DNA from 4 places in the Kitasatospora sp. NPDC032757 genome. Region 2 is predicted to be linked to each of the others. Evidence: riboswitches for the same ligand, from Rfam matches in the RefSeq annotation. Region 2 holds a riboswitch; each other region holds the start of a gene.
The links. A riboswitch is a leader RNA that binds a small molecule or an ion and turns the genes downstream of it on or off. The one in region 2 is predicted to bind cobalamin.
Positions count from the first base shown of each region.

Region 1: it holds a riboswitch for cobalamin, as region 2 does, so the genes downstream of both, metE (5-methyltetrahydropteroyltriglutamate--homocysteine S-methyltransferase) here and ACZ5WK_RS01765 ((2Fe-2S) ferredoxin domain-containing protein) in region 2, are expected to answer to the same signal.
Region 3: it holds a riboswitch for cobalamin, as region 2 does, so the genes downstream of both, ACZ5WK_RS15765 (cobalamin biosynthesis protein) here and ACZ5WK_RS01765 ((2Fe-2S) ferredoxin domain-containing protein) in region 2, are expected to answer to the same signal.
Region 4: it holds a riboswitch for cobalamin, as region 2 does, so the genes downstream of both, ACZ5WK_RS08740 (ribonucleoside-diphosphate reductase subunit alpha) here and ACZ5WK_RS01765 ((2Fe-2S) ferredoxin domain-containing protein) in region 2, are expected to answer to the same signal.

Region 1 covers NZ_JBVINN010000020.1:107,940-115,289, forward strand. The annotation lists gene ACZ5WK_RS22335 (sensor histidine kinase) at 1-978, shown strand, start outside; gene ACZ5WK_RS22340 (PKD domain-containing protein) at 1,070-2,791, opposite strand; gene ACZ5WK_RS22345 (CopD family protein) at 3,003-4,172, opposite strand; cobalamin riboswitch at 4,492-4,712, shown strand; gene metE (5-methyltetrahydropteroyltriglutamate--homocysteine S-methyltransferase) at 4,877-7,192, shown strand.
Region 2 covers NZ_JBVINN010000001.1:408,709-416,058, reverse strand. The annotation lists partial or broken gene ACZ5WK_RS01790 (Tat pathway signal sequence domain protein) at 45-842, shown strand; gene ACZ5WK_RS01785 (carbohydrate-binding protein) at 822-1,232, shown strand; gene ACZ5WK_RS01780 (CbtA family protein) at 1,375-2,145, opposite strand; gene ACZ5WK_RS01775 (CbtB domain-containing protein) at 2,163-2,378, opposite strand; gene ACZ5WK_RS01770 (histidine phosphatase family protein) at 2,697-3,260, shown strand; cobalamin riboswitch at 3,314-3,484, shown strand; gene ACZ5WK_RS01765 ((2Fe-2S) ferredoxin domain-containing protein) at 3,517-3,948, shown strand; gene ACZ5WK_RS01760 (hypothetical protein) at 4,589-5,794, shown strand; gene ACZ5WK_RS01755 (tetratricopeptide repeat protein) at 5,846-7,350, shown strand, end outside.
Region 3 covers NZ_JBVINN010000011.1:74,739-82,088, reverse strand. The annotation lists gene ACZ5WK_RS15775 (alpha/beta hydrolase) at 1-719, opposite strand, end outside; gene ACZ5WK_RS15770 (helix-turn-helix domain-containing protein) at 890-1,600, opposite strand; cobalamin riboswitch at 1,805-2,002, shown strand; gene ACZ5WK_RS15765 (cobalamin biosynthesis protein) at 2,079-3,044, shown strand; gene ACZ5WK_RS15760 (cobyric acid synthase) at 3,041-4,558, shown strand; gene ACZ5WK_RS15755 (putative cobaltochelatase) at 4,551-6,653, shown strand; gene cobO (cob(I)yrinic acid a,c-diamide adenosyltransferase) at 6,659-7,264, shown strand; gene ACZ5WK_RS15745 (cobyrinate a,c-diamide synthase) at 7,303-7,350, shown strand, end outside.
Region 4 covers NZ_JBVINN010000004.1:234,215-241,564, forward strand. The annotation lists gene ACZ5WK_RS08735 (ribonucleotide-diphosphate reductase subunit beta) at 1-207, opposite strand, end outside; gene ACZ5WK_RS08740 (ribonucleoside-diphosphate reductase subunit alpha) at 228-2,648, opposite strand; cobalamin riboswitch at 2,838-2,961, opposite strand; gene ACZ5WK_RS08745 (ArnT family glycosyltransferase) at 3,042-4,994, opposite strand; gene ACZ5WK_RS08750 (glycoside hydrolase family 26 protein) at 4,991-6,091, opposite strand; gene ACZ5WK_RS08755 (glycosyltransferase family 2 protein) at 6,088-7,350, opposite strand, start outside.

The DNA.
Region 1 (7,350 bases), on a different contig from region 2:
GACGCGGCCCCCGCCCTGCCCGCCACCCACCGCGGCCGCGTCACCGAGGTCGCCGCCCTGGTGCTGGTCGTCACCGTGGCGATCACCGCGGCGGTCGGCCGGCGCCTCTCCCGGCCACTGCACGCGCTCACCCACGCCGCCCGGCGGATGGCCGACGGGGACCTCACGGCGCGGGTGGACGTGACGGGCCGGAACGAGATCGCCGGACTCGCCGCCGCCTTCAACGCGATGGCCGAGCGGCGCGGCCAACTGGAGGAGCTGCGCAAGGCGATGGTGGGTGACATCGCGCACGAGTTGCGCGCCCCGCTCAGCAACATCCGCGGCTGGCTGGAGGCCGTCGAGGACGGCGTCGCCACCGCCGACCGGGCCCTGACGGGGTCACTGCTCGAAGAGGCCCTGCTGCTCCAGCACCTCATCGACGACCTGCGGGACCTCGCCGCCGCCGACGCCGGCGAACTGGCCCTGCACCGCGAACCCGTGGACGCCGACGACCTGCTGGCCCAGGTCGCCACCGCGCACGGCGCCCGGGCACAGGCGGCCGGCGTGGCCCTGACCGTCGAGGCGGCCGGGGCGGGCGCCGCCCCCGAGGTCTTCGCCGACCCGGTGCGCCTGCGCCAGGCCGTCGGCAACCTGGTCGCCAACGCCGTCCGGCACACCCCGGCGGGCGGCGCCGTCACCCTGCGGACCCGCACCGAGGCGGACGCCCTGCTCATCGAGGTCGCCGACACCGGCAGCGGCATCGCCGCGGCGGATCTGCCCCTGGTCTTCGAGCGCTTCTGGCGAGCCGAGAAGTCCCGCAACCGGCAGACCGGCGGCAGCGGCCTCGGCCTCGCCATCGTCCGCAAGCTCGCCGAGCTCCACGGCGGCACCGCCGGCGTGGTCAGCACTCCGGGCGCGGGGTCGGTGTTCTCCGTGCGTCTCCCCCTCGCCCCTCCCGACCCGGGCGACCCGGGCGACCCGGGCGGCCCGGGCCACTGAGCGGCGCCGGCCGGGAGCCGGACCGCACCGGCCGCCCGACTCCGGAGGGGCGGGCGGCCGGAACGCGGCGCCGTACGGTGCGGGTGGGGCGTCAGTTCTTGTCGTACATGCCGAACAGGTCGACGATCAGGTCGGTCGGCTGCCAGCCCCGGTTCCACACGTCGACCATCGAGGTGGTGCCGGTGCTCGCCTGGACGAGGTTCGCGACGGTGGCGTCCTTCGTCCAGTTCAGGACGGAGGAGTCCGGCGGGGTCGGCCGGACCGCCGTACCGTGCATGTAGTCGTTGATCGTGTTCGGGTCCGGGGCGACCGAGAGGTGTCCGCTGCCCTGCGGGTTGGTGACGGTCGTGTTCAGGACGACTGCTTCGAGCGCCATGCCGGACGCCCCGATGAGCATGTTGCGGTAGTCCTGGCCGGCGAGCGGCCAGGGGTACGGCGTCCGCGAGTCGCTGAGACGCTGGGGCTCGACCGGCAGGTAGGCGGCCTTGCCGTCGGCGCTGTAGTAGCCGGTGACGTCCACGATCACGTCGGCCGGGTCCCCGGCGTTGTTGCGGACGTTGATCCTGCCGTCCGGTCCGACCGGCACGATCACCGCGTTGGCGACCGTCTGTCCGGCGGTGAAGTTCACGCTCGACGTGGACGGCGCCTGCTGACCGCTCGGGAAGACCGTCAGGTTCCCGGCGCCCTGCGGGTCGGTCACCGTGACGTTGAGGGCCACGGCCGTGACGCCCTGGGCCGGCAGCCCGCCCTGGCCGGCGATCTGGACGCCGAAGGTGGTCTGGGCGGCGGCCTGGCCCTTGGCCGAGCCCAGCCCCTCCCGGGTGTCGACCAGCCGGGACGGCTTGACGGAGGTGTAGCCGTCGGCGGCGGAGCGGGTGAAGTAGCCCGTCACGTCGGCGATCAGGTCCACCGGGCCCGCGCTGCGGTTGGCCAGCTCGACGTACCCGTCCTCGCCGACCGGCACGATCGCCAGGTTCGGCACCGTCTGTCCCGCCGCGAAGTTGACGTTCGAGGTGGCCGGCTGCGCCTTGCCGGAGGCGTACGCGATGACGTGCCCGGCCGCGGAGGTGTTGGTGGCGGTGATGTTCAGGGCCACGGCGGTCACCCCGGCCGGGATGCCGGCGTTGCCGGCGATCTTCACCCGGGTCGTGGTGAGCGGGGCGACGGGGCCGCCGGCCGAGGTGCCGGTGCCGTCGCGGGTGTCCAGCAGCCGGGTGGGCGCGTGCGGGGTGAACTCGGAGCCGTCCACCGTGATGTCCTTGGTGGTGACGGAGGTCGTCTTGGTGAGCAGGTCGGTCGCCGTGACCGTGATCTTGTGGGCGCCGGCCTTGGCGTACCTGTGCTTGAAGTGCGCGAAGTCGCTGGCGGGGCCGAGGTCCTGGTCGGTGGTGCCGTCACCCCAGTCGACGTCGTACTGGACGCTTCGACCGGCCGGCTCCAGGTCGGTGTTGACGGTGGTCGCCAGGATGAGGCTGTGCGCGTAGGTGTTGTAGGTGCCCACGCCGACGTCGAAGTGCGAGCTCTGTGCGCGTGCCGACAAGCCCGGTCCGTCCGGCGCGCTCGGGGCATCGGCGGTATTGGCCCTGGCGCCCCGCGCCGTGGCGTCCTTCGCGGCGGCGCTCTCGGCCGCCTTCCGCCCGGCCGCCTCCTGCGTCTCGGCGTCCTGGGCGGAGCCGGCCCAAGGGACCGGGGTGGTGGCGGTCGCTGCCCCGCCGGGGTTGACGGACGGACCCGCGGCCTGCGCCGTGGCGGGTACGAAGCCGACGGCTGCCGCGACGACGGCGGCGGAGATCATGATGCGGTGACGGTGCACCGGCCCCCCAATGCTGAACGTGTTCACAAAATTAGTGATCAGACTATATGCCTGGTAGTTCAGTCCGATGGGGCATTTCCGCTCCCTGCGGTGTCCCTGCGAGCGGCGTGTCCCTGGGGGGCGCGACCGGCGATCCGCCGGCCGGGTCCCGGTGGACACGGCCGGCGGATCGCCCGGGCCGGCAACGCCGCCCGCGCGGTGCGCAGCGGGGTCAGGCGGAGGCCACGGCCGGGCGGCGGGACAGGGCGTCGGAGGCCTTGGCCGTGGCGTAGAGCGAGACGGCCAGCGCGAGGACGAGGACGGCGCCGGCGGCGAAGACGCTGCCGGAGGAGACGGCCTTGGCACTGCCGGACTCGGTACGGGCCGAGCCGGCGATGAACGGCATGACCACGAGGACGGCGACGCCGAGGGCGACCTCGCCCCAGACGACCTTCGGGAAGTGCCGCAGGGTCAGGTGGAGGAGGGAGGAGGAGTCGTCGGCGAGGCGGGCCCGGGTGATGCGGGGCATCAGCCAGAACTGGTTGAAGGCGCCCGCGGCGACGAGGCCGGCGACCAGGAGGATCTTGACGAGCAGGGCGATGCCGTAACCGGTGGTCCACAGCTGGGAGATCGCACCGACGTGCTTCCAGCTGAGCCAGAGGCCCGAGATGGTCACGGCGCCGACGCAGACCATGGCCACGAGGCTGAACCGGCGCCACATGTCGGCCCAGAGAAGGCCGGCGCCGTCGCCGAGGCGGCCCCGGGTGCCGGCGAGCGCGACCAGGAGGGCGAGGCCGCCGAGCCAGACGACGCCGGAGACGATGTGGGTCTGGTCGAAGGCGAGGTCGAGCCACCTGTCCAGGTCGGCGGGCTTGGTGGCGGGCACGGCGGCGATCAGGGTGACGGCCAGGGAGAGCGGCAGCGCGGTGAGGGCGATGGTGTCCGTGTGGCGGCGGACGGCCGGGACGAACAGGGCGATGAGGGTGGCGGCCGTCACGGCCAGGACGGCGTTCTGGACGAGGTAGACGGTGCCCTGGGCGATCCAGGCGCCCTTGGCGGCCGGGGCGTGGAGGTAGTCCCAGATCCGGTCCGGGGCGAGCGCGTCGCCGAACGGCATGCCCTTGCCGGCGCGGGCGAGACGGGCGGCGAGCTGGAAGTAGCCGGCGGCCAGCAGCACCACCCCTGCCCAGGCGAGGTAGGTCGCCGATCTTCTTCGCAGGACCTCGGCGTCCTGGCCGCCGGTTTCCGGGGCGCGCAGCGCGGGGCGCACGGTGGTCGCGTACGTGACGGTGGCGCCGATGGCTCCGCTGAGGCCGATGAAGTAGCCGGCCTTGGTGAGGATCCGCCAGAGCTGGGGCATGGTGTATCCGGCCGTGGTCGCGGCCGACAGGACGTGATGCATGAGGTGAGGCTAGCCTAAATAAGGGCGCCCTTATTCACCTGGGTGGCACCGCTTGTTCAATCGTCATCATCTTGTGAGCTGCCGGCCGGTCGGCCCCTGCCCCGGCGCACCTCGCGCCGTTCCGCCTGGTGAGACGGCCGCCGGTGGGGCGGCCGGGGTTCCCGCTCGCGGACGGCGGTCCCGGGCCCGGCGCCGAGCGGGTCCGGCCGCCCTCGGTGCCGACGGCAGCAGGCCCGTGATCCGGCCGGCGCCGGCCGGCGGCGTCCCGGAATGTGGATGAGTCGAGTGAATCCGTGTCCGCCGCCCGCCGGATTCCCTATAGGCTGGCCGGGCAGCTGGTTCGCCCTGCCCGCCAGGCAGGCGCGTCGCAAGAGGGAACCCGGTGGGAATCCGGGACTGCCCCGCAGCGGTGAGTGGGAACGAACGCCGTCATACGCACTGGGCCCGGCCGGGTCTGGGAAGCGACGGCCAGTAGGTGTCCGCCCTTCACGGGCGGCCGTGCCCGCGAGTCCGAAGACCTGCCCGTTGCCCGCACGCGACCGATCGCGCGCGGCCATCCCGGTGACCTCGTGGGCGGGTCGGCGTACATACCAGGCGGGTTCGGCGCCGTTCGTGCGCTCGTGGCCCCGCCCGGTTCGTCACCCCTTCGCGCCTTCGTCCCGTCACCGGGGACCACAGGAGACAGGCTCGCGAAGGAGAGTCCCTTGACAGCGAAGTCCGCAGCCGCGGCAACCCGGGCCACCGTCCACGGCTACCCCCGGCAGGGCCGGAACCGGGAGCTCAAGAAGGCGATCGAGGGGTACTGGAAGGGTGCGGTCACGGCCGACGCCCTCCTGACCACCGCCGCCGACCTGCGCCGGGAGAACTGGCAGCAGCTCGCCGAGGCCGGCATCCGGGAAGTCCCCACCGGCGACTTCTCGCTCTACGACCACGTGCTGGACGCCACCGTCGCCGTCGGAGCGATCCCCGCCCGCCACCGCGCGGCGGTCGACGCCGACGCGCTGGACGGCTACTTCGCCATGGCGCGCGGCACCCAGGACGTCGCGCCGCTGGAGATGACCAAGTGGTTCGACACCAACTACCACTACCTGGTGCCCGAACTCGGCCCCGACACCGTCTTCACCGCGAACCCGGCCAAGCAGGTGGCCGAGCTGCGCGAGGCCGTCGCGCTCGGCCACGACGCCCGCCCGGTGCTGGTCGGCCCGGTCACCTACCTGCTGCTCGCCAAGCCGGCGCCCGGGGTGGCGGAGGACTTCCGGCCGCTCACCCTGCTCGACCGGCTGCTGCCCGTCTACGCCGCGCTCCTCGCCGACCTGCGCGCCGCCGGCGCCGCGTGGGTGCAGCTGGACGAACCCGCGCTCGTCCAGGACCGGACCCCGGCCGAGCTGAACGCCGCCGCCCGCGCCTACCGCGACCTCGGCGCCCTCACCGACCGGCCCAAGCTGCTCGTCGCGAGCTACTTCGACCGCCTCGGCGAGGCCCTGCCCGTGATCGCCAAGGCGCCGGTCGACGGCCTCGCACTGGACTTCACCGGTCCGGCCGCGGCCAACCTCGACGACCTCGCCGCCGTCGGCGGACTGCCCGGCAAGCGCCTGGTCGCCGGTGTGGTCGACGGGCGCAACGTCTGGATCAATGACCTGCAGAAGTCGCTGACCACCCTGGCGACCCTGCTCGGCCTGGCCGGCACCGTCGACGTCGCGCCGTCCTGCTCCCTGCTGCACGTCCCGCTGGACGCCGCCGCCGAACACGACCTGGACCCGCAGATCGCCCGCTGGCTCGCCTTCGCCCGCCAGAAGGCCGGCGAGACCGCGCTGCTCGCCCGCGGCCTGCGCGAGGGCACCGACGCGATCACCGCCGACCTCGCCGCCAACCGCGCCGACCTCGCCTCCCGTGCCGGCTCGCCGATCACCCGCGACCCGGCCGTCCGCGCCCGCACCGCCGCCGTCACCGAGGCCGACGGCCGCCGGGCCCAGGCCTACCCCGAGCGCGCCGAGGCCCAGCGCGCCCGGCTCGGCCTGCCGCTGCTGCCGACCACCACCATCGGCTCCTTCCCGCAGACGGCCGAACTGCGCCTCGCCCGGGCCGACCTGACGGCGGGACGGATCGACGCGGCCGCGTACCGGGAGCGCATCGAGGCCGAGGTGCGCGAGGTGATCGCGTTCCAGGAGAAGGCCGGGCTGGACGTCCTCGTCCACGGCGAGCCCGAACGCAACGACATGGTCCAGTACTTCGCCGAGCAGCTCACCGGCTACCTGGCCACCCGGCACGGCTGGGTGCAGTCCTACGGCACCCGGTACGTGCGCCCGCCGGTCCTCGCCGGGGACATCTCGCGCCCGCACCCGATGACCGTCGACTGGTTCCGCTACGCCCAGGACCTGACGGACCGTCCGGTCAAGGGCATGCTGACCGGCCCGGTCACCATGCTCGCCTGGTCCTTCGTCCGCGACGACCAGCCGCTCGCCGAGACCGCCTTCCAGGTCGCCCTCGCCCTGCGCGACGAGGTCACCGACCTGGAGGCCGCCGGCGCGGCCGTCGTCCAGGTCGACGAGCCGGCCCTGCGCGAGACCCTGCCGCTGCGGGCCGCCGACCGCCCGGCCTACCTGGACTGGGCCACCGTCGCCTTCCGGCTCGCCACCTCCGGGGTGCGCGCCGACACCCAGATCCACACCCACATGTGCTACGCCGAGTTCGGTGACATCCTGCGCGCCATCGACGAGTTGGACGCCGACGTGATCTCGCTGGAGGCGGCCCGCTCGCACATGCAGGTCGCCGGTGAGCTGGCGGGCGCCGGCTACCCGCGCGAGGTCGGCCCGGGTGTGTGGGACATCCACTCGCCGCGGGTGCCGAGCACGGACGAGGCCGTCTCCCTGCTGTGGGCCGGGCTCGCTGCGATCCCGGCCGAGCGGCTCTGGGTCAACCCCGACTGCGGCCTGAAGACCCGCGGCTGGGCCGAGACCCGCGCCTCGCTGGAGAGCCTGGTGGGCGCCGCCCGCCGCCTGCGGGGCGAGCTGGCCGGCTGACGCTCCGCGCGGGGCCGGGGGTGGGACAGGGCCGGGCGCCCTGTCCCACCAGGCGGTCGGCCGGCGGCCGGTCCGCACGGGGCCGCCGACCGGACGGCCTCAGCCTGATTCGGGCAGTCCGAGATTCTGGTGGATCTCCGTCGTGACCGCGGAGAAGT
Region 2 (7,350 bases):
ACGTCACCCAGTTCGCTCCTCCCCGGGGAAGGCACGGTAGCGCCATGAACAGGCCCTCGCGCAGAACAGTCCTCGGTGCCGCCCTCACGGCCGCCGTCACCGCCGGACTGCCGCGCACCACCGCCTCGGCGGCCACCCTGGCCGTGTCGAGCTGGCAGCAGCGATGGGCGCCGTCGGCCGCCACCGACGGCCTCGCCGCCTTCGAGACGATCGAGGACGACCGTGCCGGCTCCCACCCGGCCGGTCATCCGCACATCCGGGTTGAGAACGACACCTACCGCTGGAACATGCACACGGTGGACCGGGACAGCTCCACCGACCGGCAGCGCCACGAGGTCACCGGCATGCGCAGCCCGGCGGGCGGCGCCTACCTGCAGTGGCTGCCCGGCCAGACCTGGCGGACCACCTACTCGATGTACATCCCCTCGTCGTTGAAGGCGACCACGACCTTCACCCACATCATGCAGATGAAGCAGCCCGGCAACGGCACCTCGCCGATCGTCGTGCAGTCCCTGCGCCGGGTGGGCGGCGCGCAGACCATCGAACTCCAACTCCCCGTCACCGGCGTCCTGGTGGGCCGTACGAGCCTGGACCCGCTGCACGACCGCTGGGTGGACGTCGACTTCCAGATCAAGGTGGGGGACGGCAGTTCGGGGTCGGTCCGGTGGATCCTGCGCAGTGCGGGCGCCACCGTGGTCGACGTCACCAGGAATGGCGTCGACACCTTCCTCGCGGACCGGGTGCGGCCCAAGTGGGGCATCTACCGCTCGCTCGGCGACACCTCGGGCTCCCTCCAGGACTGCTACCTGCTCACCCGCGCGATGCGCGGCTACCAGCTGGTCTCCGGCGGCTCCGGCGTCTACCAGGCCGAGGAGGCGCGGATCTCCCGGGGCACCGTCGACGCGGACCACGCCGGGTACAGCGGCACCGGATTCGTCAACCTGGGCAACGCCGCCGGGAGTTACGCCGAGTGGACGGTTCAGGCGGCCGCCGCGTCCGGGGCCACCCTCGATCTGACGTACGCCAACGGCACCGCCGCCGACCGGCCGATGGACATCACCGTCAACGGCACCCGGATCGCTGCCGGGCGCCCGTTCCCGCCCACCGCGGGCTGGGACACCTGGGTGACCAGCTCGCTCCCGGTCGCGCTGAAGGCCGGAGCCAACACCGTCCGGGTCACCTCGACCACCGCGGACGGCGGCCCCAACCTCGACCGGATCGCCGTCCACTGACGCCGGGAGGTCCGGACGCGGCACGCTCGGCACCTGCGGGCACGCCCGGAGCAGGGTCTCCCTGCTCCCTCCGGAAGCGGTACGTGGTGAACGACGGCCGGGCGGCCCGACGGGGATTCCCATCGGGCCGCCCGGTGTGTTCTCAGCCTGCGGAGGCGGCGACCTCCGGGGCCACGGCGGGTACGGCGGCCGGGGCGGTCCTCGGCTCCAGCACGCGTTCGGCGAGGTGGCCGAAGAGGAGGCCGAAGGACGTCCAGAGGGTGAGCTGGATGGCGAGGGCCGCGAGGCGGAACTGCCAGAGCAGGGTGGCCGAGAAGTCCTCGGGCACCTCGTTGATCGCGGGGAGGAATGCGTAGGCGAGGCCGATGGCCACGGCGAAGCCGGCCACGGCGGCGACGGTCGCGTACCAGTTGCCCAGGCGCGGCGCGAGCCGCTTGCCGACCGTCACGGTGGCGACGGCCAGCAGCACGCTGAGCGCCATCATGAGGAAGTACAGCGTGGTGCGCTTGCCGATCGTCTCCGGGTCGCCGATCGACGGCGGGTTGGCGGGGTACTTGAGGAACGGGACGACGTACACGGCGAGCAGCGCCGCCCCGGAGAGCAGGGCGGCCGTCGCCCGCGGGGTGAAGCGGCCGATGCGGCCGAGCGCGAAGCAGTACGCGAGGGCGGCGAAACCGCCGAGCGAGACGCCGTAGACGAGGACGCCGGTGGCCAGGCCCGCGGTGGACTGCAGGGAGCGGCTGACGATCTCCACCTCCATGCCGTGGTCGGCGGAGTGGGCGTCCTCGTAGGCGATGGCGGCGTCGATCCGGGGTTCACCGAGGAGGTAGGCGACGACGAGGGCGAGCAGGCCGGCGGCGAGGCCGGCGAGCATGCCGCGGACGAGCAGGGATCTGACGGTGCTGGAGTTCACTTCGGGGCTCCCCGTTCTCAGTGGCAGGGGAAGCCGAGCAGGTGGCGGCCGTCGTGCACCCATTCGTGCACGTCCTCGCCGGAGATGAGGGAGGTGGCGCCCTGTTCGGCGCCGACGAAGTAGATCAGGGCCAGCATGATGATGCCGAAGAACACGGCCCAGGGCAGGATCGCCTTGACGGGCAGGGTCAGGGGGCCGGCGGGGATGGCTGCGGGGGCAGCGGTCTGTGCCATGGCAGGGACCTCCTCGGGAACTCGCGTCCCGCTAGATGGTGCATCGACGACGGCATCGGGTCTGACTCCCTGGCGCGAACCGCCCCGTGGGGGCGGCGCACGCCTGGCTTACAGTGGCGCGACCGTGCCGGATTCTCACCGGACTTCCGTCATACCGTCGTCATATCGAGCAGAAGGTATCGGCTGGCGGCGGCTGCGCCAAGAGCGTGCGGGCGGCGCGAATCCTCCGGTCTGTCCCGGGACGCGCGCCCCAGCGCCGGGTGCACGGACCGATCGGTCGATGCCGCAGGACAGTTGGGGAAGCAGAGGAGGAGCGGCGTGACAGTGCGCGTGACATTGATCTCAGCGGCGATGAGCGAGGCGATGCGGCAGGCACGCTTCGACGACGACGGCCCGCTCGACCCGGCGGGGCTGCGGCAGGCGCGGGAGGCCGCGGGCGGCATCCGGGTCACCGGCCAGGTCCTTGTCTCCCCGTCGGCCCGGTGCCGGGGGACCGCCGAGGCCCTCGGCCTCCCGGCCTCGGCCCCGTCCGCTCCCGGAGGGCGCGATATGGGCCGCTGGCGCGGTCGGAGCCTTGACGAGGTGGCCGCCGCGGAGCCCGGGGAGGTGGCCCGGTGGCTGGCCGATCCGGACTTCGCCCCGGAGGGCGGGGAGAGCCTGCTCGATCTCCTCGCCAGGGTCGCCACCTGGCTCGACGGCCTTGCCCCGGAGGCGGGACGGGTCGTCGTGGTCACGGAACCGGACGTCGTCCGGGCCGCGGTCCACCACGCGCTCGGCGCTCCGGCCCCGGCGTTCTGGCGGCTCGACGTGGAGCCGCTCTCCGTCACGGACCTGAGCGGACGTGCCGGCCGGTGGAACGTGCGCTTCGGGCGCCCGGCATGAGCGAGCCCGGGTTGACGTGTTCGTACGCGATGGGGCAGGGTCGCGAACGAGATGTATGCATCCGAGACCACGGTGCGCAGGAACCCGGTGCGATTCCGGGACGGTCCCGCCACTGTGACCGGGGAGCGACCCCTTTCAGGTGACGACCACGGCCCTGCGGCCGGAAGGTCGGGGCGAGCGTCGATCCGGGAGTCAGGACACTGACCCGTGGTTTCTCCGACGGTAGGGGCGCGGAACCCCACGAGGAGGTTGGGCGATGTCACCGGTCACGGCTGCCGTCGATGTCGTGGTCTGCCGGGGCTGCTGCTGCGGCACTGCCAGGAAGCGGCCCGGCACCGATCACGAGGGTCAACTGGCCTCGCTCGCCGAGGCGGTGGCCGCCCTCCCGGCCGCGCGCCTGGTCGTCACGGACTGTCTGGGCCCCTGTGAGCAGGCCAACGTCGTGGTGGTCCGCCCCCGTGGGCGGCTCCAGGACGGTCGGCCTGCCCGGCCCGTCTGGTTCGGCAACGTGACCGACGCCACCGGAACGGCCGAACTCTGCGCGTGGATAGGGGAGATCGGCCGCACCGCCGGGCAGGTGTCGCCGGAGGGCCCGCTGCCCCCGCTGCTGGACTCCCTGCGCATTCCCGCGCCCGGCCCGAAGCGTGTCAGGGACACGACACGACGAGCCGGCCCGTCGAAGGCGTGACCGCTGAGGCCGGCCCGTCGAAGGCCTGACCGTCGAGGTCGACGCCGAGGTCGACGCTGAGGTCGACGCCGAGGTCGGCGCCGAAGCCGGGGCGAGGGCGGGTGGGGCGGGGATCGCGGTGGCGCAGCCCCGTCGGAGGGTGGTCGTCCGGGTGTTTCTGTGTCTTCGAGATCAGCCTGGGTGGAGAGCCAGTAGCTGGCTCATTATTTCAGTTTATTAGTTGCTCCCCTGCTGTCGGGGTCTCCGCATCGCCCTCTACCTGGGCGTTCTCCAGGAGACGGTGACGATGGGTCAGGTCGGCAGTCCCGAATCTATTGACACGATCACCACGCCGTCATCACTCTTGGTCCATCGCCGAGCTGACATGGATAGCTCCAAGTGGGCCATTCATCTCAGCTGATGGCGCTGTTGATTGACCGATCACCGAAGGAGGTGTGTGCCATGAAGAAGATCGTCGTCCGCAAGGCCGGCCCGGTTCGCCTCACCAGCGCGGCCCGTGCGCTGTACCTGCCCTGGTCCTGCGCCGTGCAGAACTGACCGAACCCCCCGGGCAAAGGGGGAATGCGGTGCCGGTCGGCCGTAGCCGCCGGCCGGCACCGCTCCACCCCGCCCCCTCCGCCTACCTCCCGCAGGAGGATCCGTGCACTCCTCCACGGACAGCAGTTCCACCGCCCCGGGCATCGACCTGGACCGGCCGGTGCCGCTCCGTCAGCTCGTGTACCTGCCGGAGGCCGACGAGGTCACCATCGGCAGCCCGGAGACCGACACCTACGCCGTCTTCCCGGCCGACGGCGCCGAGTTGGTCCGGATGCTGGCCGACGGCCTGACGCCCCGTGAGGCCGCCGAGCGCTACCAGGCCGTGCACGGCGAGAGCGTCGACATCGCCGACCTGATCGAGGTCCTCGTGGATCTCGACCTCGTCCGCTCCGCCGGCGACGACGAGCCGGCGGGACCGGCCGCGCCGGTGCGCTGGCAGCGGCTGGGCCGCCTGGTGTTCAGCCGGCCGGCCCTCGTGGGCTACGCACTCGTGACGGCCCTCGCCGTGGCCGAGATGATCCGGGTGCCCGAGCTGGTCCCACGCGTCGACAACCTGTTCTTCAGCTCGTCCTACACCCTCGTCGTGCTGATGCTGTTCGTCGGCCAGGTGCCGCTGCTCGCCCTGCACGAGTCCTTCCACGCCCTGGCGGGCCGCCGGCTCGGCCTGCGCTCGCGGCTCTCCATCGGCCGCCGCCTGGTCTACCTGGTGCTGGAGACCTCCCTCGACGGGCTGGTCAGCGTGCCGCGCCGGCAGCGCTATCTGCCCATCATGGCCGGCATGCTGGCCGATGCCCTGGCGATCGCCGTACTCACCCTGGTCGCCGACGTGACCCGCGACGCCGGCGGGGTGGTCGCGTCGCTCTGTCTCGCGATGGCCTACGCCACGGCACTACGCCTGGCCTGGCAGGGGTTCTTCTACCTGCGGACCGACCTCTACGTCCTGCTCAGCACGGTCCTGGGCTGCGTGAACCTCCACGCCGCCGCAACCGACGTGCTGCGCAACGCCGTTCGGCGGGCCACCGGCCGGCCGCCGCTGGACCTCTCCGCCCACCACCCGGTCGACCGCAGGGTCGCGCGCTGGTACGCCTGGCTGATGCTGGTGGGCTACGTGTTCACCCTCACGATGTTCGCCGGGGTCGTCGTGCCGACGGCCTACCGCATGCTGCACGACATGTGGCTGCGCCTGACCGGCCAGGCCGACCTGGCCGGCCGGCTCGACTCGCTCGCCCTCATGCTGCTCAGCCTCGCGCAGACCGCCGCCGTCGTCGTGCTCGCCGCCCGTGAGCGGCGTGCCGCCCGGTCGGCCTGAGCCCCGAACCTCCCTTAGCCCCTGCGCCACCGCACGAAAGGCAGCCGAGTCATGGCCGAGCACCGCCACCACTGGGTCCGCGCCGCCGGGCGTCCCGCCCGCGTCGACGCCCGCGAGCGGCTCGACCTGCCGCCCGTGCTCGCCCGGGTGAACGCCAACCGCCGGCTGCGCGGGCCGTACACCGCCGTCGGCTCGATCCTGCGGGCGATCGTCCCGGACGCGCTCGCGCGCTGCCCCGAGGCCGTCACCGGGCACGACATCGAAATCCTCTCCACCACGCCGGAACTGCGCGACCTGGTGCCCGCCACCCGCGAGACGCTGACCTCCCTGGCGGTGCCCAAGGAGCGCACCCGCTTCTACTCCGCGCTGCGCACCCTGCGGATCGCCCACGGCCTGGTCGAGTTCCTGGAGGCGTACCTGCGCGCGGCCGGCCCGGCCCCGCGCACGCTGATCGTCGACGACGCCCACCGGGCCGACCCCACCGACGCCGAGTTCCTCGCCGTCCTGCTGCGGCGCATCGACCCCGCCCTGCTCACCGTGGTCGTCATCACCGGCACCGAGCCGCCGGAGCGCCCGGCCGGCATCGGAAGCGAGGACCTGCCGACCGCCCTCGCCACGCGGTGCACGGTGCTCGACCTGGCGGACGAGGGCGACGTGCCGGACCAGGGCGGCCGTTCGGACGAGGGCCGGCCGGACGACGGCCCGTCCCGGACGACGGGTGACGCCGCGCTCGGCCGCCGCCACATCGAGGGCGACGGCGTCGGCGACGACCCGGACGAGATCGCCGCCTACCTCGGGCTGCCGCCCACCGAGCGCGCCCGGCTGCACGACCTGCGGCGGGCGGAGCTGGAGACGGCCGGGGAGTCCTCGCTGCGGCTGGGCGCCATCGCCTGGCACGCGGAGCACGGCAGCGACCCCTCCGGTGCCGGGGCCGACATCCTGCGCCACGCGCTCGACCACTGCATGGACCTCGGCTACTACCACGCCGTCCTGGACCTCGGCGAGCGCGGCCGGCGGCTGGTCACCCACGAGAGCAGTCCGACCCACTGGTGGGCGTTCACCACCAAGATGACCACCTCCTTCGCCGCACTGGGCCTCGCCGACCAGGCCCTGCCGCTGTACGACGAGGCCCGGGCGCTCAGCACCTCGCCCGAGGTCCACATGCAGGCCGCGTACGCCACGGCCATGCTCCACACCCGGCACTTCGACGCCGACCGGCGCGACCACCAGCTCGCCCGGAGCTGGGTCAACCAGGCGATCGCCTTCGCCAAGTGGCATCCCGAGCCCAAGGAGCGGGAGGCGCGCGTAGTGTTCAACCGCAACGGGCTCGCGCTGATCGAGGTCCACCAGGGGCGTCTGGAGGCGGCGTTGGCGTTGCTGGACGCCTGCATCGCCCGGCTCGACGAGACGCTCGAGCCCCACGAGCACGCGCTGCACCGATCCGTGCTGCGCTACAACCGTGCGCAGGTGTACGCGGGCCTCGGCCGCCACACCGACGCCGTCGCCGACTACACCGCGGTGATCGAGTGCGACCCCAACTACGCCGAGTACTACTT
Region 3 (7,350 bases), on a different contig from region 2:
GTCTGCAGGGCGATGGTGGCGCCGACCGACCAGCCGTAGAGGATGATCCGCCCGGCGCCGCTGTCCAGGGCGAGCCGCACGGCCGCCTCGACGTCCCGCCACTCGGTCTCGCCGAAGTGGCCGAGGCCGTCCGGGGAGGCGGGCGCGCCCGCGTCCCCGCGGTAGGTGACGGCCAGGGCGGGCAGGCCGAGCCGGTCCAGCAGCGGAAGCACCGGGAGGGTCTGCTGCCGGTCGGCGCCGGCGCCGTGGATCAGCACGACCCAGGTGCCGCGCTTGCCGTCGACGTACCAGGCCGGGAAGGCACCCAGCTCGCCCGCCGCGGTGGTCTCGGTGAACGGCAGGCCGAGGGCGCTGGTCGGGTCGCCGAGGTGGACGCGGGGGGTGAAGCGGACCGCGGTGCCGGGCGTCAGGGTGCCGCGGTCCGCACGGGCCAGCCGCCGGGTGACGCCCCGCTCGTCGCCGTGCAGGATCTCGTCGACCACGGCGTGCCCGTTGTCGCCCCACTCGACGGCCCAGCGGCCGGGGCGGATGCTCTCCGGGCTGCGGGTGAAGGTGACGCGCCCGGGGGCGAGGGCCTGGACCAGGACGGGACCGGCGGCCCGCCCCCGGGCCGCCGACGGGCGGACCATCCGCTCGGAGGCCCTTCGGCCGATGACCAGCACGGCGGCCCCGGCACCGACGGCGGCGGCCGCCACGGCGGCTGCGGTTCCCCAACGCATATCGCTCCCCGCTCTGTTGGTCGTGGACTGGGCACTGTACCCACCAGTCCACTCGCGGGGGCGGCGCCCGGCCACCGGGCACGGCCGTCCGGGTCATGCCGGGCCCGTGCCGGGACGGCGTGCGCATGCGCGGGCGGGACCGCGTGCGCATGCGCGGGCGGGAGAGCCCCTCAGGCCGGGATCTCGGTCTCCAGCCGCCCGAGCAGCTCCCAGAACCGCTCGTCGAGCGGCTGCTCCGGCTGCGCGCTCCGCGCCGCAGGAGCCGGGGAGCCCCAGCTGCCGGCGCCCCAGTGGGAGGAGACCTGGTTCTCGTTCTGCAGCGCCGTCAGCACGGCGGCGAGGTCGCCCTCGTGCACCGGCACGATCCGGCCGATCGCCCGGACGTGCGCCTGCCAGCGGCCGTCCACGCACTGCCGCAGCCGCTGGTCGAGCTCGTCCCGACGGCCCGTCACGGCGACCAGTTCGCGCAGGGTCAGGCCGAGCACCTGGGCGAGTGCGTACGTCTGCTCCTGGTCACCGCCCCAGACGCCGGTGGCCTCGGCCCGCCGGTAGTGGTGCAGGGCCATGCCGATCCTGCGGGCCGCGTTCTCCTGGTTGAGCTCGCGGGCGACCCGGAAGTCCCTCAGCCCGGCCGGGCGGACGCCCATCAGCTGGGCGGGCGGGCACCAGAGGGCGCGGGCCAGCGCGATGAACTCCTCCTCGGTCGGGCGCAGCTCGCCGCTCTCCCAGCCGAGCACATGGGCGGGCAGCAGCCGCACCCCGTGCGCGGCCATGCCCTCGGCCACCCGCTCGGGGGTCAGGCCGAGGCCGGCGCGATGCGCGCGGGCGGCCGCGGGCGAGAAGGGCACCGGGGGCACGGCGGGGGGCTGTCTTCGTCGCATGGCCCGACGGTAGGGGTCGGCGGTCGGACCGCCCCAGCCGCCGAACACACGAAGCGCGACTGCAGGGGCCTACAGGCCGCTGGACGAACGCACAGGCTGTCATGCCCCTGCGCGGGGTGGCGATCGGAGGTAGCGACGGGGACGGGAACGGGGCGGGAAACGCGGAGACCGTGTGACCAAACCCTCCGTGACCTTGGTTGACTCGCGGTTCGGCCCCGTGATGGGATCCTTCAGCCAATACGGAGGCATGCAGAGGAAGCCGGTGAGAGTCCGGCGCGGTCCCGCCACTGTCACCGGGGAGCACGTCCGGACGATGCCACGGCGGGCCGTCAGAAGCCGCTGGAAGGCCCGGGAGTGCGTTCGACCCGGAAGCCAGGAGACTCTCGCCCCCGGTACGTCAATCCAGGGCGCGGACCCTGAGTGAGGACACGCACGCCATGCAGGCTGCCCCGCCCCTCCGAGCCCTCTGCTGTCCGCCGTGCGCCCGCTGACCCGCGCCGCCGCCTTCGCGCTGGGCGCCGTCGCGGGGTATCTCGCCGACGCCCGGTTCGCCGACCCGCGCCGCGGCCACCCGGTGGCCGTCTTCGGCAGCGCGGCCGGCCGGCTGGAGAAGCGGCTCTGGCGCGACCACCGGGCCGCCGGCGCCGCCTACACCGCGCTCTGCGTGGGCACCGTCGCCGCCGGCGCGGTGGCCGCCGAGCGCGTCCTCGGCCGCCGGCCGCTGGGCCGGGCCGCGCTGGCCGCCGCCGCGACCTGGACGGTGCTCGGCGGCACCTCGCTGACCCGTGAGGCCCGGACCATCGGCCGCTCGCTGGCCGCGGGCGATCTGACGGCGGCCCGCGCGCGGCTGCCGCACCTGTGCGGGCGCGACCCGAGTGCGCTGGACGGACAGCAGATCGCCCGCGCGGTGGTCGAGTCGGTCGCCGAGAACACCGCCGACGCCGTGGTGAACGCGCTGGTCTGGGGCACGGTCGCGGGCACGCCCGGGCTGCTGGCGTTCCGGGCCGTCAACACCCTGGACGCGATGGTCGGCCACCGTTCGCCGCGGCACGCCCGGTTCGGCTGGGCCTCGGCGCGGCTGGACGACGTGGCGGGCTGGCCGGGCGCCCGGCTGACCGCCCTGCTCACGGTGGCCGCCGCGCCCGAGCCCCGGACCGCCTGGCGGGTCTGGCGGCGGGACGGCTCCGCGCACCCGAGCCCCAACGCGGGCCAGGCCGAGTCGGCCTTCGCCGGAGCGGTCGGCGTCCGGCTCGGGGGCACCCTGCGCTACGGCGAGCGCATCGAGCACCGGCCGGTGCTGGGCGAGGAGCTGCGGCCGGTGACGGTGGACGACATCGAGCGCGCCTGCCGGCTCTCCCGCCGGGTGGGCGCGCTGGCACTGGGTACGACCGTGGCCGGGCACCTGGTGATCCGGGCTTTCACGAGAAGGAGGGGGAACGCATGAGCAACGCGCTTCTGGTCGCCGGAACGACCTCGGACGCGGGCAAGAGCGTGGTCACCGCGGGCATCTGCCGCTGGCTGGCCCGGCAGGGTGTCGCGGTGGCGCCGTTCAAGGCGCAGAACATGTCGCTGAACTCCTTCGTCACCGCCGACGGTGCCGAGATCGGCCGCGCCCAGGCGATGCAGGCCCAGGCGGCCATGGTGGAGCCCGAGGCGGCGATGAACCCGGTGCTCCTCAAGCCGGGCGCGGACGGCCGCAGCCAGGTGGTGCTGCTCGGCCGCCCGGTCGCCGAGGTCGGCGCGCTGGACTACCGCGAACGCAAGCCCGTCCTGCTGGAGCGCGCCCTGGAGTGCCTGGCCGACCTGCGCCGCCGCTACGACGTGGTGGTCTGCGAGGGCGCCGGCTCGCCCGCCGAGATCAACCTGCGGGACCGCGACATCGCCAACATGGGCCTGGCCACCGCCGCCGGGCTGCCGGTCGTGGTGGTCGGCGACATCGACCGCGGCGGCGTGTTCGCCGCGATGTACGGGACGCTGGCGCTGCTCTCGGCCGAGGACCAGCGGCACGTGGCCGGCTGGTTCGTCAACAAGTTCCGGGGCGACGCGCGGCTGCTCGCGCCCGGCCTGGAGATGCTGCGCGAGCTGACCGGCCGCCCGGTGCTGGGCACCCTGCCGATGCTGCCGGACCTCTGGCTGGACGCCGAGGACTCGCTCGACCTGTCGACCGTGGTCGACCGGACCGCCGGCCGCGGGCCGCTCGGCGCGGACGTGCTGCGGGTGGCCGTGGTGCGCTTCCCCCGGCTCTCCAACTTCACCGACCTGGACGCGCTGGCCCAGGAGCCGGGCGTCCTGGTCCGCTGGGCCACCCGGCCCGAGGAGCTGGCCGACGCCGATCTGGTCGTGCTGCCCGGCACCCGCGCCACCGTCGCCGACCTGGCCTGGCTGCGCGAGCGCGGCCTGGAGCCGGCGCTCAGGGCGCGGGCGGCGGCCGGGCTGCCGGTCCTCGGGGTCTGCGGCGGCTACCAGATGCTGGCGCGCACCATCGTGGACGAGGTCGAGTCCAAGGCCGGCGCCGTCGACGGCCTCGGGCTGCTGCCCACGCACGTCCGCTTCGGCGCCGAGAAGGTGCTCGGCCGGCCGGTCGGCGAGGCGTACGGGCAGCGGGTCGAGGGGTACGAGATCCACCACGGGGTGGTGTCCGTCGAGGGCGGCACACCGTTCCTGGACGGCTGCCGGGTGGGGGCGGTCTGGGGCACGACGTGGCACGGTGCGCTGGAGAACGACGGGTTCCGGCGCGAACTGCTGCGCGAGGTGGCCGGGTTGTCGGGCCGGGCGTTCGTGCCCGCGCCGGACGTCTCGTTCGCCGAGGCGAGAGAGGCCCGGCTCGACCGGCTGGGCGACCTGATCGAGGAGCACGCGGACACCGACGCGCTGTGGAAGCTGATCGAGGGCGGGGTGCCGGCCGCGGGTTCGCTGCCGTTCCTGCCGCCCGGGGCCCCCTTGGAGAATCATGAGTGACGTCCGCTACCCCTTCACCGCGATCGTCGGCATGGCCGACCTGCGGCTCGGGCTGCTGCTCAACGCGGTCTCCCCGGCCGTCGGCGGCGTGCTGGTGCGCGGCGAGAAGGGCACCGCCAAGTCGACCATGGTGCGCGCGCTGGCCGGCCTGCTGCCGTCCATCGCCACCGTCGACGGCTGCCGCTTCGCCTGCGACCCGGCCGCACCGGACCCGCACTGCCCGGACGGCGCGCACAGCGGCCTGCCGGCGTCCGAACGCCCGGCCCGGCTGGTCGAGTTGCCGGTCGGCGTCTCCGAGGACCGGATCGTCGGCTCGCTCGACCTGGAGCGGGCGCTCGCCGAGGGCGTCAAGGCGTACGAGCCGGGGCTGCTGGCCCAGGCGCACCGCGGCGTGCTCTACATCGACGAGGTCAACCTGCTCCAGGACCACGTGGTGGACCTGCTGCTGGACGCAGCCGCGATGGGCCGCTCGTACGTCGAGCGCGAGGGCGTCTCGGTGCGGCACGCGGCGCGGTTCCTGCTGGTCGGGACGATGAACCCGGAGGAGGGTGAGCTGCGGCCGCAGCTGCTCGACCGGTTCGGCCTGACCGTCGAGATCGCCGCCACCCGGGAGCCGGCCGAGCGCGCCGAGGTGGTCCGCCGCCGGCTGGCGTACGACGCCGACCCGGCCGGGTTCGCCGCGCGGTTCGCCGAGGACGAGCGGGCACTCGCCGAGCACATCACCGTGGCACGGGAGTTGCTGCCGAAGGTCGAGCTGACCGATGTGGCGCTCCGTCAGATCACCGCCGTTTGTGCCGCGTTCGAGGTGGACGGGCTGCGCGCGGACATCGTGATGGCGCGCACCGCCGTCGCGCTGGCCGCCTGGGCCGGGCGCACGGAGGTGCTGGAGGAGGACGTCCGCAAGGCCGCCCAGCTGGCACTGCCGCACCGCCGCCGGCGCAACCCCTTCGACGCGCCGGGGCTGGACGAGGAGCAGCTGGACCGGACGCTGGAGGAGCACGCCCAGCCCGAGGACCCGCAGCCCGAGGACCCCCAGCCCGAGGACCCGCGACCGGACGACCCGCAGCCGGAGGGCCCCGAGGACGACGGCCCCGGCCCGGACGGCGGCGGCCCCGACAACGGCGGCGGCGGCGCACCCGAGCCGGCCGGGCCCGAGGCCCCCGCGGGCGCCGACGCCCCCGCCCCCGACGCACCCCAGGACGCCCCCGAGCAGCAGCCGGTACCGGCCCAGCACCCCGCCCCCGCGCGGGAGTCCGCCCCGGTGGCGGCCGGCGACCCGTACCGCACGAAGCTGTTCAAGGTGGACGGCACCGGGAAGGGCGCCCAGGGCCGCCGCTCCCCCGCGGAGACCGACGGCGGCCACACCATCCGCGCCCGCCGCCCGCAGGGCCGGCTGGCCCGGCTGCACCTGAGCGCCACCCTGCAGGCCGCCGCGCCGCACCAGGTGGCGCGCGGGCGGGCGTCCCGGGCGCTGCTGCTGCAGAAGGACGACTTCCGCGAGCAGGTCCGCCAGGGCCGGGAGTCCAACCTGGTGCTCTTCGTGGTGGACGCCTCCGGCTCGATGGCGGCCCGGCAGCGGATGACCGCCGTCAAGGGCGCCGTTCTCTCGCTGCTGATGGACGCCTACCAGCGCCGCGACAAGATCGGCATGATCACCTTCCGCGGCGCGTCCGCCGAGCTGGCGCTGCCGCCCACCTCGTCCGTCGAGGTCGGCGCGGCCCGGCTGGAGTCTCTGCCCACCGGCGGCCGGACCCCGCTGGCGGCCGGACTGCTGCGCGCCCACGAGGTGCTGCGGGTCGAGCGGATGCGCGACCCGCACCGCCGTCCGCTGCTGGTCGTGGTGACCGACGGCCGGGCCACCGGCGCCCGGGACGCCGTCGCGCAGTCGCGGCGGGCGGCCGGACTGCTGGCCGCGCAGGGCGTGGCGAGCGTGGTGCTGGACTGTGAGTCCGGGCCGGTGCGGCTCGGCCTGGCCCGTACCCTGGCGGCGCAACTCGGCGCCTCCGCCGTGACCCTGGACGAGCTGCGCGCCGAGGGCGTGGCCTCGCTCGTCCGTGAGAACCGCTCCACCCACCCGATACGAAAGGCGGCCTGATCCCGATGCCCAAGGGTGTTCCCGAGAGCGTTCCCGAGGACGGCCTGACGACCCGTCAGCGCCGCACGCTGCCGATCACGGCCGTGCACACCGGCCCCGGCAAGGGCAAGTCCACCGCCGCGTTCGGCATGGCGCTGCGGGCCTGGAACCAGGGCTGGCCGGTCGGGGTCTTCCAGTTCGTGAAGTCCGCCAAGTGGAAGGTCGGCGAGGAGAACGCGTTGCGCGTGCTCGGCGCCTCCGGCGAGGGCGGCACGGTCGACTGGCACAAGATGGGCTCCGGCTGGTCCTGGATCCAGCGCTCCAGCGAGATGGAGATGGACAGCGAGGCGGCCGCCAAGGAGGGCTGGGAGCAGGTCAAGCGCGACCTGGCCGCCGAGACCTACCGCTTCTACGTGCTGGACGAGTTCACCTACCCGATGCACTGGGGCTGGATCGACCCGGACGAGGTGGTGTCCGTGCTCAAGGACCGCCCCGGCAGCCAGCACGTCGTCATCACCGGCCGGTACGCCCCCGAGGCGCTGACCGACTTCGCCGACCTGGTCACCGAGATGACCAAGGTCAAGCACCCCATGGACGCCGGCCGCAAGGGCCAGCGCGGTATCGAGTGGTAGCCCGTTGAGAGTGGCAGCCTGTTGAAAGTAGTGGGCCGTTGAACACCATCCCCCGTCTCGTCGTCGCCGCGCCGTCCTCCGGCTCC
Region 4 (7,350 bases), on a different contig from region 2:
GATCGAGTCACCGGTGGCGAAGAAGGCGACCAGCCGGCCGATCATGTGCCGCTCGCCCTCGCTCAGCTTGGCGAGGTCGGCGACGTCGGAGTGCAGGTCCACCTCCTCGACGGTCCAGGTGTTCTTGATCGCGTCGCGGTAGCGGTCGTAGAACGACGGGTAGCGCATCGGACGCAGGGTCAGCTCGAAGCCGGGGTCGAGCAGCATCTTCTCGCGGTCGGGGGTGCTCACTGGCAGGCCTCGCAGGACTCGGGGTTCTCCAGGGAGCAGGCCAGCGCGGCCTCCTCCTCCGGGGTGAGGGTCGGGGCGCCCACGGTGACCGGGCCGGCCGGCACCGGGGCCGCGGCGCGGGCGGTGCCCGACGCGGCCTGGGCGATCCGGGTCGCCGGGCGCGAGCGCAGGTAGTAGGTGGTCTTCAGACCGACCTTCCACGCGTACGCGTACATCGAGCTGAGCTTGCCGATGGTGGGCGCGGCCATGAAGAGGTTCAGCGACTGGCTCTGGTCGAGGTACGGCATGCGGGCCGCGGCCAGGTCGATCAGCGCACGCTGGGGGAGCTCCCAGGCCGTGCGGTAGAGCGAACGGACCTCGGCGGGCAGCCAGTTGAGCTCCTGGACCGAGCCGTTGGCGTCGCGCAGCGCGTCCCGGGTCTGCTGGTCCCAGACGCCGAGCTCCTTGAGCTCGCGCACCAGGTACGGGTTGACCTGGAGGAACTCGCCGGAGAGGGTCTCGCGCTTGAACAGGTTGGAGACCTGCGGCTCGATGCACTCGTAGACGCCGGCGATCGAGGCGATCGTGGCGGTCGGCGCGATGGCGAGCAGCAGGGAGTTGCGCAGGCCGGTGGTGGCGATGCGGGTGCGCAGCGCCTCCCAGCGGCCGGCCCACTGCGGCGCGGCCGACGGGAAGTGGTCGATGTGCAGCTCGCCCCGGGCGGCACGGGTCTCGCCGTACGCCTCGTGGCGGCCCAGCTGCTCGGCCAGGTCGGCGGAGCGCTCGTACGCGGTGAGCATGATGCGCTCGGCGATCAGCGTGGAGAGCTGCTTGGCCTCGGCCGAGTCGAAGTCCAGGCGGAGCTGGAAGAAGACGTCCTGCAGGCCCATCACGCCGAGGCCGACCGGGCGCCAGCGGGAGTTGGAGGCACCGGCCTCGGGGGTCGGGTAGAAGTTGATGTCCACCACGCGGTCGAGGAAGGTGACGGCGGTGCGGACGGTCGCGTCCAGCCGGTCCCAGTCCATCGCGTTCAGCAGGTCGGCGGCGGTGGCGCCGGGGGCGACGTGGGCGCCGAGGTTGACCGAACCGAGGTTGCAGACGGCGGTCTCGGAGTCGTCCGTGACCTCCAGGATCTCGGTGCAGAGGTTGGAGGAGTGCACGGTGCGGCCGGGCAGCGCGGTCTGGTTGGCGGCGCGGTTGGAGGCGTCCTTGAAGGTCATCCAGCCGTTGCCGGTCTGCGCCAGGGTGCGCATCATCCGGGCGTAGAGGGTCTGCGCGGGGATGGTGCGGACGGCCTTGCCGGCCAGCTCGGCCTTGCGGTACGCCTCGTCGAAGTCGGCGCCCCAGAGGTCGACCAGCTCGGGCACGTCGGCCGGGGAGAACAGCGACCAGTCCTCGTTGGCGTTGACCCGGCGCATGAACTCGTCCGGGATCCAGTGCGCCAGGTTGAGGTTGTGGGTGCGCCGCGCCTCCTCGCCGGTGTTGTCGCGAAGCTCCAGGAACTCCTCGATGTCCGCGTGCCAGGTCTCCAGGTAGACGCAGGCCGCGCCCTTGCGGCGGCCGCCCTGGTTGACGGCGGCGACCGAGGAGTCGAGGGTGCGCAGGAACGGGACGATGCCGTTGGACTTGCCGTTGGTGCCCCGGATCAGGCTGCCGCGCGAACGGATCCGCGAGTAGGAGAGGCCGATGCCGCCGGCGTGCTTGGAGAGACGGGCGATCTGGGCGTACCGGGAGTAGATCGAGTCCAGGTTGTCCAGCGGCGAGTCGAGCAGGTAGCAGCTCGACATCTGCGGGTGCCGGGTGCCGGAGTTGAAGAGGGTCGGCGAGGAGGTCAGGTACTCCAGCCGGCTCATCAGGCCGTACAGCTCCGCGACCTCGCGCACCGACTGCTCGTTGTCGCCGACCGCCAGGCCGCAGGCGACGCGGAGCAGGAAGTGCTGCGGGGTCTCGACGACCTTGCGGGTGATCGGGTGGCGCAGCAGGTAGCGGGACTGCACGGTGCGCAGGCCGAAGTACTCGAAGCGGTCGTCGCCCCGGGCGTCGATCAGCGCGTCGAGCGCGGCGGCGTGCTTGGCGACGAAGCCGGCGGTGACGTCGCCGATCAGGCCCTCGGCGTGGCCGACGGCGATCGAGGCGGAGAAGGAGACCGAGCCCTGCGAGACCGCCTCGTCGACGATCTCCAGCGCGAGCAGGCGGGCCGCCAGCTTCGAGTACTGGGGGTCCTCGGCGATCATCGACGCTGCGGCGTCCACGGCCAGCCCGCGCAGCTCGGCGAAGTCCGAGCCGGCGTGGCGGCCGCGCAGCGCGGCGGCGGCGACATGGCCGGGGTCCACCTGGGGAAGGTCGACGCTGCGGTCGGTCAGCAGCCGGAGCAGCGCACCGCCGGGGTCGGAGACCGTCGGGTCGACGGGGGCTGAGCTGGACCCCTGGGCGGGCAGGGTGACTGAGGCAGCGGTGGTCAAGGCGCTCTCTCCTGGCGGCGATCGGCGGCTGTTGATCGGGGGCACCGGGCCGTTGGAGCAGGGGAGCACGGCGCGACGGCCGGACGGCGTCGCGCGACGGTGTCATCCCCGGCCCGCCCGCGAGGCCCGGAAGTACTTCGTGTGCTGGAGGCCTCTGCGGGGAGGCCGGGCGGCACGCTGTCGGCAGGTACTCGGACTCGCGGGCTCTGGTCGGAGCCGCCCGCACACCGCTGCGGGGCAGTCCCGGATTCGCACCGGGTTCCCCTGCGTCGACAGCAGGGATGAGCATACATCTAGTGGCGGTCGAGTATCGCGGCACCATATGTAGTAGCCGGTGTGTCGCGGGGCGTGGCCCGGCGCCCCGGGCTCTCAGTGCAGGAGGAACACTCTGTACGTGCCGGAATCACCGGTCGGGGAGCTGAACTGTGCGATCAGTCGGTAGCGTCCGGCGGCCCTGACAGCCTCGGTGATGGCCCGGTCCGTGGCGGTGGGCGCGGTGCTGTCGAGGACGACCACGGTGAACCAGCCGTTGCGGACGGCGGTGACCGTGCCGTCGTCCCCGTGGTGCATCACGCCGGCCGGGTCCCGGTAGTCCGTCCCCTTGCGGGCCGAGACCCACTGCTCGGGCTTGCTGACGCTGCCCAGGTAGTACTCCGGCAGCCCGTCGACCTCGGTGAGGTAGCGGCCCTGCGGGGTGGCGTGCACGCGCAGCACGCCGAGCAGCCGGCCGGAGTCGGGCCCGTCCTGGTACCGCAGCGCCGACTGCTCCAGCCCGAGGGCGAGCAGCACCACCCAGACCAGGATGCCGAGCTGCGGGTTGCGGAAGTGCGCGCCGACCAGCCTGGTGATGCCCACGCCGGCCAGCGGCGCGGCGAACAGCATGCCGAAGCCGAGGTGGCGGAACATCACGCCGGAGGTGCCCAGGTACGCGTACCCGGCCGGGATCAGCAGCGCCGACGCGCACAGGGTCAGGCTCAGCGCCGTGCGGCGCAGCCGGGAGGCCGTGATGGCGCTGTCCTCGGGCGACTCGTTCAGCCGCTCGCGGAGCGAGTAGGCGATCCCGCCCGCGCAGGCGAGCAGGGTGAACAGGCCGCTCCACTGGAGCGCGGAGGAGAGGACCGAGCCGGCCCCGCGGGCCTGGTGGCCGTGCCCGGGCGACCAGGCCCAGACGTCGTCCAGCAGGCCGAAGGCCAGGAGCGCCGCGAGGGCGCCCGCCGCCAGGAGGAGTGCGCGCCCGGCGGCGGGGCCGCGGCCGCGGTAGGGCCAGGCGGTGATCAGTGCGAGGGCGGCCAGCACGGGCAGCGCGACCACCGCGGCGTACTCCACGGCGGCCGCCAGCGCCGCCACCGGTACGGCCAGCAGCACGGTGGCCACCGGGGCGCGGGCGGTCCGCACGACGATCCAGGTGGCGGCCGCCACCAGGGCCACCGCGAGGGCGTCCGGGGCGGCGTAGAAGCCGACGACCACGGTGGACTGCAGGACGGCGTACGCGGCGGCACTGCAGATGGCCACGCGCTCGTTGAAGAGCCGGCGGGTCAGCGAGTAGAGCAGCGCGGTGGTGGCCAGCGCGAGGACCAGGCTGACCACCCGGGCCCCGAACACCCCGCTCGCGTTGGCGGCGGCGCCGGCCAGCGGGGGGTAGAGCCAGGGGGAGCCGGGGATCTGGCCGATCAGGTCGGTCGTCACCGCCGTGCCGTGGAGCAGGTTGTCCAGCTGCTGGCGGCCGACGATCATGGCGACGGCCTCGTCGGGGTGGGCGGCGCCCAGCAGGCGCAGGGAGAGCGCCGCCTGGACGGCCAGCACGCCGAAGAGCAGGCCGCGGCCGATCCAGCGGCGCCGGGGGCTGGGTGCGGGGTCCCAGCCGGTCGCGGGGACGGCCGGGATCCGGTACGGCGCGAGCTGGACGGCCTGGCTGTCCTCCTCCTTGTCGTCGGAGGGGCGGGCGCGGTCGCGACCGTCGGCCTCGGGGGCGTCGTAGCCGTCGTCCGGGTCGTGCACGTCGTCGGGGGCGTACTCGTCGTCCGGCGCGTATGCCTCGTCCGGCGCGTACGCCTCGTCGGGGGCGTCCTCGTCGTTCGGGGGAAGGACACCGTCCGGGCCGTACCCGCCGTGCCGCGGGGCCTCGCCGTCGCCGTCGGCGCCCCGGGGGTGTCCGGTCCGCTCGGGCCCGTCGGCCTTCCCGGTCTCCCCGGCCCGGGCGTTCCCGCCGTGCCCGGTCCAGCCGTGCCCGTTCTCCCGGGGGTGGGGGCGGGACCCTTCGCCGTCCGGGGTCCGGGCCGGGGTCTGCGGGGTGAACCAGGAGTCGGTCTCTGAAGGCATCATGGGTTCCGGATGTCGAAGCCGTAGCGAGGGTCGGACGCGCGCTGCTTGTAGTCCGCGAGCGACGGCGGGCTGGCCTCGATGCGCCAGTCCGCCCGCTTGACGATGTTGAACCAGACGAAGCCGACGACGTCGTCGTGCGTCTCGAGCCCGGTGAAGAGCTGGTCGATGTCCGCGCGCTGGCGCTTGCCCTGCTGGGAGGCCGTCTCGCTGATGAAGAACGGCTTCTGGCTGAAGGTGCGGATCTCGGCCATCGTCGGCCCGTAGAGCGAGTCGAAGGTCTTCGGGCCGGTGAGGGTGAAGTAGCCGGTCATGCCGGCCCAGTCCACGTAGGTGTCGCCGGGGTAGTACGGCGCGAGCCGGGTGTTGGGCGCGGGGTCGGTGATGTTGGGGCTCCAGACCCAGATCACGTTGGTCGCGCCGGCCCGGTCGAAGATGTCGTGGACGCGGCGCCAGGCCGCGACGAAGTCGGCGGGGCTGCTGGCCTGCCGGCCCCACGGGTACCAGTCGCCGTTCATCTCGTGCGCGATGCTGATGGCGATGGGCAGGTTGAGCTTGGCGGCGGCCTTGGCCACGCCCTTCACGTAGTCGTCGGTCTCGCCGGCCGCGATCGCCGCCATCGAGGGGGAGTGCGGCTCCCACGCCATGTAGGGCAGTGCCCCGGCGTCGTAGATCCGGCGGACCCCGGCGGTGTCGAAGCCGTCGCCCCAGCCGGCGTAGTACTCCAGGACGTTCGGCTGCTTGCCGATCGCGGTGGTGTAGCCGGTCAGCGCGTCCATCTTCGTGGGGACGTCGGGCAGCGCCGCCCCCAGGTACTTGTGCCCCGGCTTGAGCAGCGGCGTGACGTCGTAGGGGAGGTCGGCGGCCGGGGCCGCGGGCTTGCGGGCCGGGGCCGCGGTGCCGGCGGTGCCGGCCCCGGTGGCGGTGCCGGCCGGCTGCGCGACGGCGGCCTCGGGCACCGCGAAGCCCGGGTCCGCCGGGCCGCAGGCGGTGGCGAGCAGCAGACCGGTGGTCACGAGCGCGAGCACGGCGAGCGGACGGCGCAGACCCGCCCGGCGGCGGTGGGCGGGCACGGCGGACACGGCGGGCACGGGGATCACACAGCTTCCGTGGGACGCGGCTGGACGAGGACTCGGCCCACGATCACGGCGTAGAAGAGGCCGGACGCGAGGACCAGCGCGAAGTTCAGCGGGCCCATCGTGAGCATGCGCCAGATGCCGGCGCCCACCCAGAGGGCGGCGGTCCCGCCACCCCAGACGATCATGCCCGTCCAGAACCGGCGGGTCTTGTTCTTCTTGGCGCCGCTGGATCCGGTCGGCTGCCAGGCCATCCGGTTCTTCCGCAGGATGTCCCAGATGGCGAAGACGTGGGCCCAGCCGTACATCATGCGGGCGGCCCAGGCCTCCAGCCGGTACGGGTTGCGGTGCCACAGCGGGAAGATGAGGGTGGCGTACACCAGGCCCGGTATCACCAGCATCGTGTTCTCCCACCGGATGAGGTCCGGCCGCACGAGCAGCAGCACGATGGGCACGAGCGGGGAGACGATGGTGAACAGCGCGGTGTGGATGTAGTAGAAGAAGCCGGACATGTAGCACATCCGGGTTATCAGACGGAGCTTGGTGCCCCAGAACTTCCGGCTGCCCAGCAGGCTCATCGAGCCGGTGCACCACCGGTACTGCTGGTTGAAGAACCCGCCCACGTTGTCGGGGCAGACCCCGGCCGCCAGGGCTATCGGCACGTAGTGGAGGTCCCAGCCGAGCCTGCGCAGGTCGAAGCCGGTGTGCACGTCCTCGGAGTGCTCGATCAGCGTGGTGCCGCCGTTCTGCTCCAGCGCGGCCCGCCGGTAGACGGCGCAGCTGCCGACGCAGATCGCGCCGTCGTTGCGCTGCCGGGAGACCTGGACCGTCCGGTAGAAGAGCTCCTGGACGGCGCCGGCGCCGCGCTCGATCCAGTTCTGGGAGTCGAGGATGCGGAAGAACTGCGGGGATTGAACGATCCCGAGCCTCGGGTCGTTCTCCATGTAGGGAAGGAGCTCGTCGAGCAGATCGGAACGCGGGGCGAAGTCGGCGTCGAGGATGAGGATGTAGTCGCTGTCGGAGTTGCGGAACCCGAACTGGAGGTTGCCGGCCTTCTTGAACCAGCCGCGGTTGTTGCGGGTGCCGTAGACGAACTCGAAGTCCACGGCCATCTGCGCGAGTTCGGGGCTGTCGCTGTCGTCCAGCACGTAGGGGGTCACTTCACCCGGGTACTGGTCGCGCAGCCTGGCGACGTGCGTCCAGGTGTTGTGCAGCACCTCGATTGGCTCGCCCGCGACGGGCAGGAAGACGTCGACGGTCGGGTACCGCTCGGGGCGCCAGGC